2 regions of the Pantoea sp. SGAir0180 genome follow, and region 2 is predicted to be linked to the other one. Evidence: predicted binding sites of a transcription regulator. Region 2 holds the regulator's gene; the other holds the start of a gene.
The links. The regulator PurR, encoded in region 2, represses purine synthesis genes. The targets are predictions, from matches to a motif close to CANGCAAACGTTTGCNTG.
Positions count from the first base shown of each region.

Region 1: the regulator PurR is predicted to act here: its motif matches at 4,509-4,526, upstream of C1N58_RS16220 (nucleoside-specific channel-forming protein Tsx).

Region 1 covers NZ_CP028071.1:3,442,094-3,448,738, forward strand. Annotated here, with positions in the region: gene C1N58_RS16195 (MFS transporter) at 1-678, opposite strand, end outside; gene C1N58_RS16200 (LysR family transcriptional regulator) at 788-1,684, opposite strand; gene C1N58_RS16205 (helix-turn-helix domain-containing protein) at 1,874-2,242, opposite strand; gene C1N58_RS16210 (response regulator) at 2,476-3,135, shown strand; gene C1N58_RS16215 (sensor histidine kinase) at 3,132-4,481, shown strand; gene C1N58_RS16220 (nucleoside-specific channel-forming protein Tsx) at 4,756-5,622, shown strand; gene yjdN (VOC family metalloprotein YjdN) at 5,727-6,164, opposite strand.
Region 2 covers NZ_CP028071.1:1,908,670-1,915,314, forward strand. Annotated here, with positions in the region: gene C1N58_RS08910 (C40 family peptidase) at 1-681, shown strand, start outside; gene C1N58_RS08915 (cytochrome bd-I oxidase subunit CydH) at 876-965, opposite strand; gene purR (HTH-type transcriptional repressor PurR) at 1,248-2,273, shown strand; gene punR (DNA-binding transcriptional activator PunR) at 2,270-3,175, opposite strand; gene punC (purine nucleoside transporter PunC) at 3,284-4,486, shown strand; gene cfa (cyclopropane fatty acyl phospholipid synthase) at 4,771-5,919, shown strand; gene C1N58_RS08940 (riboflavin synthase) at 6,107-6,645, opposite strand, start outside.

The DNA.
Region 1 (6,645 bases), 1.5 Mb from region 2:
CCACATCAGCCTGACGTTAACAAGCTTGTGCGGCGACAGGTGGTCAACCGGCTGAGACAGCTCCTGGTCGGATTTACGCACCGGCGGCCGCGCTTTCAGTAAAAAGGTCGTCGCCAGGAAGGCCACAAAGATGATCGCCCCCATCAGCCAGAAGGTCGCTCTGATCCCTATCAGCGGCGGCAGGACGCCACCCAGCAGCGGACCAACAATGTTACCGGCCATCATGCCGGATGCCAGCACACCCAGAGCCCATCCGGTGTGCGCTTTGGGCGTTTGTGCCGCAATCAAAATGGTCGAACCGGAGGCATAACCGCCCAGTAATCCCGCCAGTAAACGCAGCGCCACCAGTTGCCAGGCCGCCGTCGCCATGCCCGTCAGCGCCATGGCTACTGCCATACCCAGACTGGCGCGGATGAGCATCAGCTTACGTCCGTAGCGATCGGCCAGTTTCCCCCACAGCGGCGCGGTTAAGGCCGCACTGAAGAAGGTGGCACCATAGGCGATGCCCGACCAGCGCGCAATTGCAGCGGGCGTGTTGACGCCAAGCTGTTGCACATACAACGGCAAAAACGGCAGCAGAAGCGTCATCGCTACCAGTGTGGTAAAGGAGCCGAATACGCAAACCCACAAGTTGCGTTGCCAGTGTTCAGAGTCAGGTGCTTCCGACGCGGTTGCCATGCGATATCCCCCTTATGTTCAGGGATTCAGGCTACCAATGGTCACGAGACAACAACAGTGAGGGCGGGATATTTGTCTGCTGGCATAGTTTGTTGCTGTATTGCAACAATCAGCGACCACTGAGCTGGCTGATAAGCACATCACAGAGCAGATTGACCGCGGAAACCGCCAGACTGTCCTGATGCACCAGCAGGTAACTCTGCAAGCGATCCATCTGCCACTCTGACAGCACCTGCACAATCGTGCCCTGCGCCAAGGCTTCCTGCACCATGTACGAAGGCAAATAGGCAATACCCGTGCCTGCCAGCGCGGCATTCAGCAAAGCCATGCTGTTGTTAGCGCGAAAGCGGCTGCGGACATCCACCGCCAGGCGCTGTTTATCACGGCGAAAAGGCAGCGCAGCCGTATGTGCCGGACCGTGGAACATCAATAAATCATGGCGCGGTAACAGGCGAGGATGCGAGATAGCAGGATGCTGCGCCAGATAAGCCGGGGCGGCATACAGCCCCCAGTGGATATCGTTCAGTACCCGGAAATTGCCCTGACGTGGCGCATGAGCGCGGATGATAACCGCGACATCCACGCCTTCGCCCATCGTCTCGTCGTTGTTATCCGTCAGGCTGAGGTCGACGTTGATGTGCAGATGACCGCGCAGAAAGCGATTGAGGATGGGAACGATGCACTGACAGCCGAAGGTAACGGGAGCCTGCAGGCGCACATGTCCAACGGGATGTTGATGCGTCTCCTGAACAAACGCCTCTGCCCGCTGCATTTCATCCAGCATGCGCACGCAGTAGGGATAGTAAGCCTGGCCTAATTCGGTCAGGGTCATCCTGCGGGTGGTGCGCTGCAGTAAACGGATCCCCAACCGTTGTTCCAGTCCGGCGATCTCCCGACTGATGTGGGATTTTGACACGCCGAGTACGCGCGCGGCTTCTGTGAAGCTTTTTAGTTCAACCACGCGTGCAAACACCATCATGGCGATGAGGTTATCGCTGTTATTCATGGGCTTCCTGCGGACATCGCGGCACGCTGCCGCCGGGTGCAACATGGCAGGCGCGCCATGTATCAGGCGTTAAGCATAAAGGAACGTCAGGAAAGCTGACAACATCACGGCGGAAAGGAGGCAGAACATCGCACGGGCGATGTATGGACATTGCCACAAGCGATCAGGATGGCAATGTCCATACAGAGACTAACTGGCCATGGCGAGAGGAAACAACAAGCGATCCGGTTCAACACGGCGCTGGCGTCGTAACTGGCCGGGCGTCATCATAAAATAGTTTTTAAAGGTGCGCGTGTAGGCCTGTTGCGTATCAAAGCCGTAGTTCATCGCCACCTGCAGGATCGCTTCATTGCTGTTGAGCAGCGTCAGGGCCGATTCGGTCAGGCGGCGCTGGCGGATGTACTCGGCAAGTGAGAAACCGGTGTGCTGGCGAAACAAACGCTGTAAGTGCCAACGGGAATAGCCCGCCCGGCGGGCGACTTCGTCCAGATGCAGATCGTGTCCTAAATTGCTTTCTATCCATTCCAGCAAACTACGAATAAACTCGCGCTGATTCATGGTGTTCTCCTGGTTAAAGCAGATGTGCAGGAACACACTTTAGCGCGCTAAATTTATCCCTTAATTAGCGGAAAATTAGCGCAGAATTAGCAAAGCGCTCCATGCCTGCACCGACGCCAGGTTTTGTCGCCTTCCCGGCCGGAGCGGTAAGAGTGCTGAGGCTGGTAACAGCAATAATTCTGCGCTAATAATCCAGCGCTACACTGGGGTCATTTTTCTGGGGGACGTCATCCATGCGCGTGTTGCTGGTTGAAGATGATGAAATGATCGGTGCCAATTTACAGCAGGCGCTGGAAGCCGCGGGCTGGTCTGTCGACTGGGTACGCGATGGCGTGTATGCGCACAATGCCTGGAGCGAAGGCGGTTACAGTTGCGTGCTGCTTGACCTCGGTCTGCCTCGCGACGACGGGTTGCAGGTGCTCAGACGCGCACGTGGGCGCGGTGATGCCACACCGGTATTAATTCTGACCGCACGCGACACAGTCGCTCAGCGGGTACAGGGCCTGGATTACGGGGCAGATGACTATTTGCTCAAACCCTTTGATCTGCAGGAAGTCATGGCCCGTATGCGCGCGATCACCCGACGCCACCATGGTTCTGCCGATTCGGTGCTGGGCAGCGGCGATGTTCAACTGGATATGTTGACCCGCGAAGTCCTGTACAAAGGGCAGCGTGAACAGCTCACCGCCCGGGAATATGCCCTGCTTTATGCTCTGCTCGAGCGGCCCGGTGCCATTCTGTCACGTGAACAGCTGGAAAACCGTATCTACGGCTGGGGCGAAGAAGTCAGCAGCAATGCCGTGGACGTTCTTATCCACGGGATGCGGCGCAAGCTGGATAATGATGTGATTCGCAACGTGCGTGGGCTGGGCTGGCGAGTACCGGCAATATGAAAATCTTTATGCGTTCATTACGAAATAAATTACTCAGTACCCTGCTGTTGATTCATTTACTGATGATTGGCGGTGTCGCCTGGTATTTTTTTAACTGCTACGGCGAAATGGTTGGCGTCATTAAGGACGAACAGCTCGCCAAGCTGGCCGATGCGTGGTCCGTTAACCGTGAAATCCCCCCGTTGATGCCGGTGATTGCGCCTGCGCATAAGATCAAAAGTGCCTTTGTCATTCAACTGTGGGATGCGCAGGGCCGGTTACGATCCAGCTCATGGCCAGAGCTGCATGCGCCCTTACAGCCGGAAAATGGCTACAAAGACGTGCAGATAGGTGACTGCCGCGACTGTGAATGGCGCATTTACACCCGTTCCGGTCAGCCAGGCAGTGAGATTAAAACCATTCAGGTCATGCTGAACCTGAGCTACATGAAAGAGATGATGGTGCGACGGGCGCTGTCGGCGATTATTCCGCTGATTTTGATGATGCCGCTGTCGCTGCTGGTCATCTGGCTGGTCGTGCGCAAGATCACCCGGGATTTGCGCGTTGCCTCGCGAGAAATCGCCGCCCAGGATGCGCACCATCCCCACAGCGTATCGCCGGAACGGCTGCCCGACGAAATTCAGCCCCTGGTTGAGGCCTACAACTCCTTACTGGATAAACTGCGTGCCGCCTGGTCTTCACAACGTCAGTTTATGGAAGATGCCGCTCATGAACTGCGGACGCCAGTCACCGCCGTCACGCTGCAACTGGAAAATCTGCGTCAGCACATTCAACCCGGCGAGGCCAGCCGTCAGTTCGCTCAACTGGAATCAGGTGTGACCCGCACGCGCCATCTGGTCACTCAACTGCTGAATATGTCGCGCTGGGAAGATCAGTCAGTCATCGCGCACCTCGAAAATATCGATCTGGAAGATGTGCTGAAAGAGAGTATTGAACAGCTCATGGTTGTGGCGGATAAACGCGGTATCGACATTGGCTTTAGCGGCACCACGCACTATCGACTGCAGGCCGGGCGTTCCGAACTTCGCAGCCTGTTTGATAATCTGATTGGCAACGCGATGTTACATACGCCTGAAGGCAGCATGGTCGATGTGCTGCTGCATCGTGTGGCGGGACAAACCGTTGTCGACATCGTTGATAACGGTCCGGGTGTACCGGAATCCTTTCTTGAACGCGCATTCGATCGCTTTGCCCGTTCACCCGACGTTAAAGCGCAGGGCAGCGGTTTAGGTCTGTCTATCGTGCGCAGCGTCGCCCAGAAACACCATATCGACGTTGCCCTTGCCAACTGTCGGGACGCACAAGGCCTGCGCTGCGGTTTTCAGGTGCGCGTCACCTTTCCCTGATTCCTGCCGATCGATTCGGAACCCGACAACGTAAACGGTTGCCTGGTTCCGTTCGCCACAACCCTATATTGTGACAATCATCACAATTATGATGAATTGTTATGCAACACATTTTGACAAATGTGATCAAAAGCTATTTTCTATCTCTCTGTTACAGGCACGCTACGCTAACTAAAACAGGCGGCCTGAGTACATTACTGCCCAACCTTTGGGATTGATTTCCAAACAGCACGCAAACGATTGTCTTGCGTATGAAAACCAGTGGTCAAATATAATGAAATTTAAAACGTTAGTTGCAGGTGCCCTGCTGGCAGGCTCCCTGAACGGTGCAGTGCAGGCTGCAGAAAACGATCCCCAGTACCTTTCCGACTGGTGGCATCAGAGCGTCAACGTGGTGGGCAGTTACCACACCCGCTTCGGGCCCCAGTTCAATAACGATGTCTATCTGGAATACGAAGCGTTCGCCAAAAAAGACTGGTTTGATTTTTACGGCTACGTTGACCTGCCAAACTTCTTTGGCGTAGGTAACAACAACGCCAACGGTATTTTCGACCACGGTTCACCGCTGTTCATGGAAATCGAACCGCGTTTCTCTATTGATAAACTGACCGGCACCAGCCTGGCTTTCGGTCCGTTTAAAGAGTGGTATTTTGCCAACAACTATATCTACGATATGGGCCGTAACAGCGCAAACCGCCAGAACACCTGGTACATGGGCCTGGGCACCGACATCGATACGCACAGCGATATCGGTCTGTCACTGAACGTCTATGCCAAGTACCAGTGGGAAAACTACGGTGCTGCGAACGAAGACAGCTGGGACGGCTATCGCTTTAAGGTGAAGTATTTCGTGCCAATCACCACACTGTGGGGTGGTAACCTGGGCTATGTAGGCTTTACCAACTTCGACTGGGGCTCAGACTTGCGTGATAAGACCGGGCCGATCCGTACCAGTAATTCCATCGCCTCCAGTCATATCCTGTCACTGGGCTACGAGCACTGGCACTTCTCTGCTGTGGCGCGTTACTTCCATAACGGCGGTCAGTGGGGAAACGGTCAGGAGTTAGGTTTTGGCAACAGCGCGTCTGAAATTAAATCAACGGGCTGGGGTTACTATCTGGTGGCTGGCTATAACTTCTGATCAGTTTGTTGCAAGACAGGCACGGTAATTGACGGCGGCCTTCCCCCTGGGAAGGCCGCTGTTGTATGCGCCATCCAACGCCGTTGAACGGCATCACCGACAAATTACTCGTCTGATTTAACAACGTTAATGCGCCACGGAATATTGAATTTATCAATAAACATGGCGAAGCCATCAGACCAGAAAGTTTTTTGCCACGGTGTGGTGACTTTCCCGCCTGCCGACAGCTTTTCAAACCAGGCTTTACCCTGTTCTGCATCCGTGGTCGCCAGACTGACGGCATAGCCTGCGTGCTCTGACGCCGGTGGCTGGTCAGGATTGCCGTCACTCATCATCAGTTCGCCCTGCCCGATACGCAGATGCGCATGCATAATTTTTTCAGGTGGCAACGGGGGTGCAGACTGGTCGCCAATCTGTTCACCCTGCTCCGGCATATCACCAAACGTCATTTTTTGCAGCAGCTGTCCACCTGTTGCCTGCAAATAGAATTCCATCGCCTCTTCACAGCGACCATAGAGAAACAAATAAGGACATACTTGCATTATTACCTCGATACAGGTGAGTAGAAACTTCCTTATAAAGAAGTAATAAGTGTAGACGACAGCGCAGATAAGAGGATTCATAACGGCGCAAAGAATCTCCTTTCAGAGGATTTACCCAATCGCCTGAGACGTCGCCCCCGTTTTTTTTCAATTAAATCAATGACTAGTACGCTAATAATGTTTTACGTGTTAATAACCATATTATCTCACAGGCAATAGTCACTTTTATTTACTACTGCAAGGATTATAATTAACCATTAAATTACAATGCCTTAAAATAAATAATAAATGAACTGTTCAGACAAATGCTGACAACCGTATTTTCCTGCTTTGCACTTCCTCGTTGACTCAACCTATTACTGGACCTGAAAACCATACCGCCGGCGTTAAAGCATGAAATAACCGAAGCGGCAAGCGAAACGTCAACCTGATAATAGTGAATCAGTTGGTTCATTATTTCGCTTATGTTTTATGCACTTAA
Region 2 (6,645 bases):
AAACGACGCGCGGTTAAAGCCTCATCTAAAAAAAGTCGCGCCTCCGCTGTTCAGAAAGTCAGTAAGACCACGAAAACCAGCAAAACGACCTCTCACACCATCACGCACAAAACACTCGCTAAAACGACTGCCTCGCACAAGACGCTGAGCAAAAAAGTCGCCGCCAATGCCGCCAGCAAAAAACGGTATGGTCATCAACGTGCTGCGAAGGCGTTAACGGCAGACAATACCGAAACCGGCACCATTAAAATGAGTAAAGCGCATCGCCAGCGTTACCAGAAAGCGCGTGAAACGGCGATGGCAAAACTGATGGGGCAACTTGGCAAGCGTTATCAGTGGGGAGGCAAATCGCCCCATACGGGTTTTGATTGCAGTGGCCTCGTATGGTACGCCTACAAAGACGTCGTGAAGTTTAAGATCCCCCGTACCGCTAACGAAATGTACCATCTGCGGGATGCAGCACCGGTCAACCGCGAATCCCTTGAAAAAGGCGATCTGGTTTTCTTCCGCATCAACGGGCGTGGAACCGCAGATCATGTCGGGGTTTACCTGGGCAACGGTAAATTCATTCAGTCACCGCGTACCGGTAAAGATATTCAAATCAGTGCGTTGAGCGAAGATTACTGGCAGCGCCATTATATTGGTGCGCGTCGCGTTATGACGCCAAAGACCGTTCGCTAAACGTCCTTCATACAAAAAAGCCGGGAAAGGCAGCTTCCCGGCTTTTTTATTGCCCATATCGCCCCGATTGTGCAGCGGGGTGTTCCGGGCGAAAATGCCGCACTTGCCGGTGATACGGTCTGACAGACAGGACGTATCACCGGCAAGGCTGGACGCGCAGTCAGCCAGTATAGCGTCGCTGCAAACGAATGCGGCTAGTGCAGAATAGCGGTGAAGCTAAACGCGATGATCATTAACAGTGCGGCTGCCGTCGTCATTAATGACAGTTTTAAATCGGTACTCATCCCCTCTCCTTTAACCCTGACGTTTGTAAGGTTATAGCATTTTCACATACGCGTGGGTAAAAATCTCGTTTTATCCGCACAGCCTTGTTAGAATCCCCCCTTTGTTGCGCAACAGCGCGCAATATCGGTTGCGTCCGCGCCCTTTTCAGACGTTATTTCCTGCCCTGATGACTCAATACCGGACAGAAAAGCGATGTTTTTCGCAGAAATAACCGTCCGCTGACGCAAACGTTTAACAATATGCTTATCAATAATTTAGATAGGCCCGGGAGTTCGATTTACATGGCAACAATTAAAGATGTGGCGAAGCGTGCGGGCGTGTCCACCACGACCGTCTCACACGTCATCAATAAAACGCGCTTTGTCGCAGAAAATACCTGCGAAGCGGTGTGGGAAGCGATTCGGGAACTGCATTATTCTCCCAGCGCAGTCGCGCGTAGCCTGAAGGTGAATCACACCAAAACGCTGGGCCTGCTCGCCACGTCCAGTGAAGCGCCCTACTTTGCTGAAATTATCGAAGCCATTGAGAATCACTGCTTCGATAAAGGCTATACCCTGATTCTGGGCAACGCACATAATGACCTGCAAAAACAGCGCGCCTATCTGTCGATGATGGCGCAAAAGCGCGTTGACGGGCTTCTGGTGATGTGTTCAGAGTATCCGGATGATCTGCTGCAAATGCTGGAAGCGAACCGCAATATTCCGATGGTGGTGATGGACTGGGGCGAATCCCGTGCCGACTTTACCGATACCGTACTGGACAATGCTTTTCAGGGCGGTTATCTGGCGGGACGTTATTTGATTGAGCGTGGTCATCGCGATATTGGTGCCATTCCCGGCCAGATGGAGCGTAACACGGGAGGCGGTCGCCATGCCGGTTTCCTTAAGGCGCTGGAAGAAGCGGGTATTCAGCCACGTGCCGAATGGATTGTGCAGGGTGACTTTGAACCCGAATCTGGCTATCAGGCCATGCAGCAGATTCTGTCACAGAAGCAGCGCCCAAGCGCCGTATTCTGTGGGGGCGACATCATGGCGATGGGCGCAATCTGCGCGGCCGACGAAATGGGCCTGCGCGTGCCGCAGGATATCTCCGTCATTGGTTACGACAATGTGCGCAATGCGCGCTATTTCACTCCGGCACTGACCACGGTGCATCAACCTAAAGCCCAGTTGGGTGAGAAAGCGCTGGAGATGTTGTTAGATCGCATTACCAGTAAGCGGGAAGAGTCGCAGACGATTGAAGTCCACCCGACGCTTATTGAGCGACGCTCGGTGGGCTATGGTCCTTATCGCGATTACCGCCGTTAATCCTCGCTCAACCACTCCTGATTTAGCGTTTGCGCATCGCCCAGGTACTGGAGTAACCACCCCAGCGCCGGTGATGCGCGATCTTCCGCCCAGCTGACGCAGCAGGGACTTTCCGGAAACGCCTGTGGTAAGTTCAGCTCTGCCATCTCGCCGCTGTCCAGTAAGGGCCGCGCTAAATGGCCGGGTATCATCGCGACACACAAGCCGGCGCGCACGCAGTCCAGACCGGTTTGCCAGTCCGGGACCACCAGCCGGCGTTGGTTATCCAGCGCCCAGGTCATACGACGCGGTAACGCGCGTGACGTATCTTCCAGCACCAGAGAAGGCCAGTAGCGCAACGCCTCATCATCCAGCGTAGCAACCTGCGTCAGAGGATGCTGATGCGCCACCACGCAACGCCAGTTCAGGGTGCCCATATCGCGAAAGGCGAAACGCCCCCCCACCGGAATCGCCTGTGTCGCACCTATCGCCACATCCACTCGCCCGTCTGCCAGCGCATCCCAGACGCCGTTAAAGACCTCATAGCTGATGTGCAACTCCATGTCGGGAAAATGACGGTAAAAATCCCTGACAAACTGCCGGGTCCGCTGCGGTTTGACGATGCAGTCGACGGCAATACCAATCTGACCGCGCCAGCCGTTGGCGAGCTGTTGACACTGACGTCGTGTGGCATCCATTTTTTTGATAACGCTGCGCCCTTCCCGCACGAAATGCTCGCCCGCCGGCGTGAGAATCACCTCCCGGTGCTGGCGTTCAAACAGCGGCACAGCCAGCCAGGTTTCCAGCTGGCGAACGGTATAGCTGATGGCAGAAGGCACACGGTGCAGTTCCTGGGCGGCCGCGCTAAAGCTGCCACCGCGTGCGACCGCATCCACCACTTCCAGCGCATATTCAGACCACATAATTTGCCTTCAAAATTTTTAACAGCAACAGGCAAATTTTACCGTTTCACAGCGTGAAGTACAGCTTTTACACTGCCCCGCGTTTATTCTGCAACTGATGAGAACCCGATGTCCGCTTCAAAAGGCTTTATTCCCTATCTTGCCGTGCTCAGTATGCTGGGCTTTCTGGCAACCGATATGTACCTGCCCGCCTTCGGCGCTATGCAGCAAAGTTTTAGCACGTCAGCCGGGATGATCAGCGCCAGCATGAGTCTGTTTCTGGCCGGTTTTGCCTGTGGTCAACTGGTCTGGGGCCCCTTATCTGATCGGTTGGGGCGTAAGCCGGTGCTGCTGGCAGGCCTCGCCCTGTTTGCTCTGGGCTGTGCGGGTATGTTGTGGGTAGATAATGTGATCCTGATGCTGGTACTGCGTTTTGTGCAGGCTATCGGCGTGTGCGCGGCGGCCGTCAGCTGGCAGGCGCTGGTCGTCGATCGCTATCCTCAGTCACAGGCTAATAAAGTCTTTGCTACCATTATGCCGCTCGTCGCGCTGTCTCCCGCCCTGGCGCCGTTACTGGGCGCCTGGCTGATCGGCCATTTTCACTGGCGCGCCATTTTTGCGGTGCTGACGGGAATTGCTGTGGCGCTCATCCTGGTCACGCTGCGCCTGCCTTCGCCGCAAAAAAAGCAACGTTCCCCTGCTCCGCAGCCTGGGTTTCTGACGCTGCTGCGCGCACGTGCCTACAGCGGTAACGTACTGATGTATTCCGCCTGCTCAGCCAGTTTTTTTGCATGGCTGACGGGTTCGCCGTTTATCCTGGCTGATATTGGTCTGTCTCCTGCGGATATCGGGCTCAGTTATATTCCCCAAACCATCGCCTTTTTAATCGGCGGGTTTGGCTGCCGTGCGCTGCTCAACCGGTTTTCTGGCGCAACGCTGCTGCCGTGGCTGCTCGGCGTCTATAGCCTGAGTGTCGGGGCGCTGTTTGCCGTCGCGCTTTCGGGAAGCCCGTCACTCACGGCGTTACTGGTGCCGTTCTGCGGCATGGCGCTGGCAAATGGCGCGATTTATCCGATTGTGGTGTCCAGTGCGCTGCTGCCCTTCCCAAATGCCACCGGGAAAGCGGCGGCATTCCAGAACACGCTTCAGCTCGGACTCTGTTTTGCCGCCAGCCTTGCGGTGTCCGCAGGCTTGATCCAGGCTCTGTTTACGACCACGCTAATTATGATGGTGACGATTGGTCTGGCATGGATGGGCTATCAGCTACAGCGCGGCGCCGGCGCACAAACTGATATTGCCTCATCTGCACATCCCTGCCAGGATAATCACTGAGGCAACGATTTGCGTGTTACCCGTTTTCACTGACTGAATCAGGGTCTGCCAGTGTGCCTCCTCTGCCAGACCCACTCGCACTGTCATCATAATAAAAATGTTTCACACAGCCTTCAGGCTGTGACGGCATCTGTGTGAGCAACGCTGCATGGATACCGACGTTTTCTCTTCTCTGTACCCTTTTTGTTGTCTGGCGCAAGGCGTCATCTGTGACTTTTCTCATAATCCTGAGAAACAGCTCCTGCTTTTTCTCAGGTTCTGACGGTTCTGGTGATGGAGTGGCTATGAGTTCATCATGTGTAGAAGAAGTAGGCATCGAACGTAACCATTGGTATCGCATCGTTCAGGAGTTACTGCAAAAAGCCGATATTGAAATTAACGGTTCGCGGCCCTGGGATATTCAGGTTAAACACCCCGATTTTTTCAAACGGGTTCTGCAGAAAGGATCGCTGGGCCTGGGCGAGAGTTATATGGATGGCTGGTGGGAATGCGAGCGGCTGGATATGTTTTTTCATCGGGCGCTGAAGCATAAACTCGACGAGCAACTGCCGCATCATATTCAGGACATCCTGCGTATTGCGCTGGCGCGTCTGGTGAACCTGCAATCCAAAAAGCGGGCCTGGCAGGTGGGTAAAGCCCACTACGATTTAGGCAACGATCTCTTCAGCCTGATGCTGGATCCTTACATGCAGTATTCCTGCGCGTACTGGAAAGACGCCACCACGCTTGAGGCGGCGCAGGAAGCCAAACTCGATATGATTTGCCGCAAGCTGCAACTCAAACCGGGAATGCGCCTGCTGGATATCGGCTGCGGCTGGGGCGGCCTGGCGGCCTTTGCCGCCAGAAATTATGGCGTGAGCGTTCAGGGCGTAACCATCTCGGCAGAGCAACAAAAACTGGCTCAACAGCGCTGTGAGGGGCTGGATGTCCAAATCCTGTTGCAGGACTACCGCGATCTCGATCAGCAGTTTGATCGCATTGTGTCCGTGGGCATGTTTGAACATGTCGGGCCTAAAAATTACCCCACCTATTTTGCTACGGTCGATCGCAACCTGAAGCCTGACGGGATTTTCCTGCTTCACACAATAGGCGCGATCAAAACGGATATGCATGTCGATCCCTGGATTGGCAAATATATCTTTCCGAACGGCTGCCTGCCTTCTTTGCGCCATATCGCCGACGTCAGCGAACCCCATTTTATTATGGAAGACTGGCATAACTTTGGCGCGGACTATGACACGACATTGATGGCCTGGCACGAACGCTTCTTACATGCCTGGCCGCAGCTTGCCGGGCGCTATGACGAACGCTTCCGCCGCATGTTCACGTACTATCTGAATGCCTGCGCGGGTGCGTTTCGCGCCCGCGAGATCCAGCTATGGCAGGTGGTGTTTAGCCGAGGCATAGAGGGGGGATTGCGCGTAGCACGGTAACAGGACGCGCTGCGGTTTGGCGCCGCGCATTGCCCGAACCGGCTCATGTCGGTTGACTGAGATGCCGGGGCGACGAAACGCGACGGCGCGTCAGCGGTTTCCCGATAAAAAAGCAGCCCTGATAACAGGGCTGCTTTTTTTGCAATACCCGCATGCGGATGACAACAAGATTGTTGCCAGGCGGGCCTTATTCGTGATCGGCTTCCGGCTGATCGGCCTGCTCCGCAAGTGCCTTCACGGCAGCGGCTTCACGCTGCGCCAGCACGCGCTCTACCGTATCCACAATGGCCTGTGTATGGGGATCGATTTCAATGTTGACCCGATCGCCAAAGGTTTTGGCTCCCAGAGTGGTGCGCTCCAGCGTTTCAGGAATCAAATGGACGCAGAACTTCGTTTTTGTCACATCACCCACAGTCAGACTGATGCCATCAATGCCGACAAATCCTTTGTGCAGGATGTATTTCATCTGCAGAGGATCCTGAATCCTGAACCACACTTCGCGGTTGTTTTCAGAGCGGATAATTTTGCAAATTTCTGCCGTGGTCATGATATGGCCCGACATCAGGTGTCCGCCAATCTCATCACTGAATTTGGCCGCGCGTTCAATATTCACCACGTCGCCCTGGCGCAAGTCGCCCAGATTGGTCACGCGTAAGGTTTCTTTGATCAGGTCAAAACTCACCAAATCACCGTTAATCTCGGTAACGGTCAGGCAACAGCCGTTAT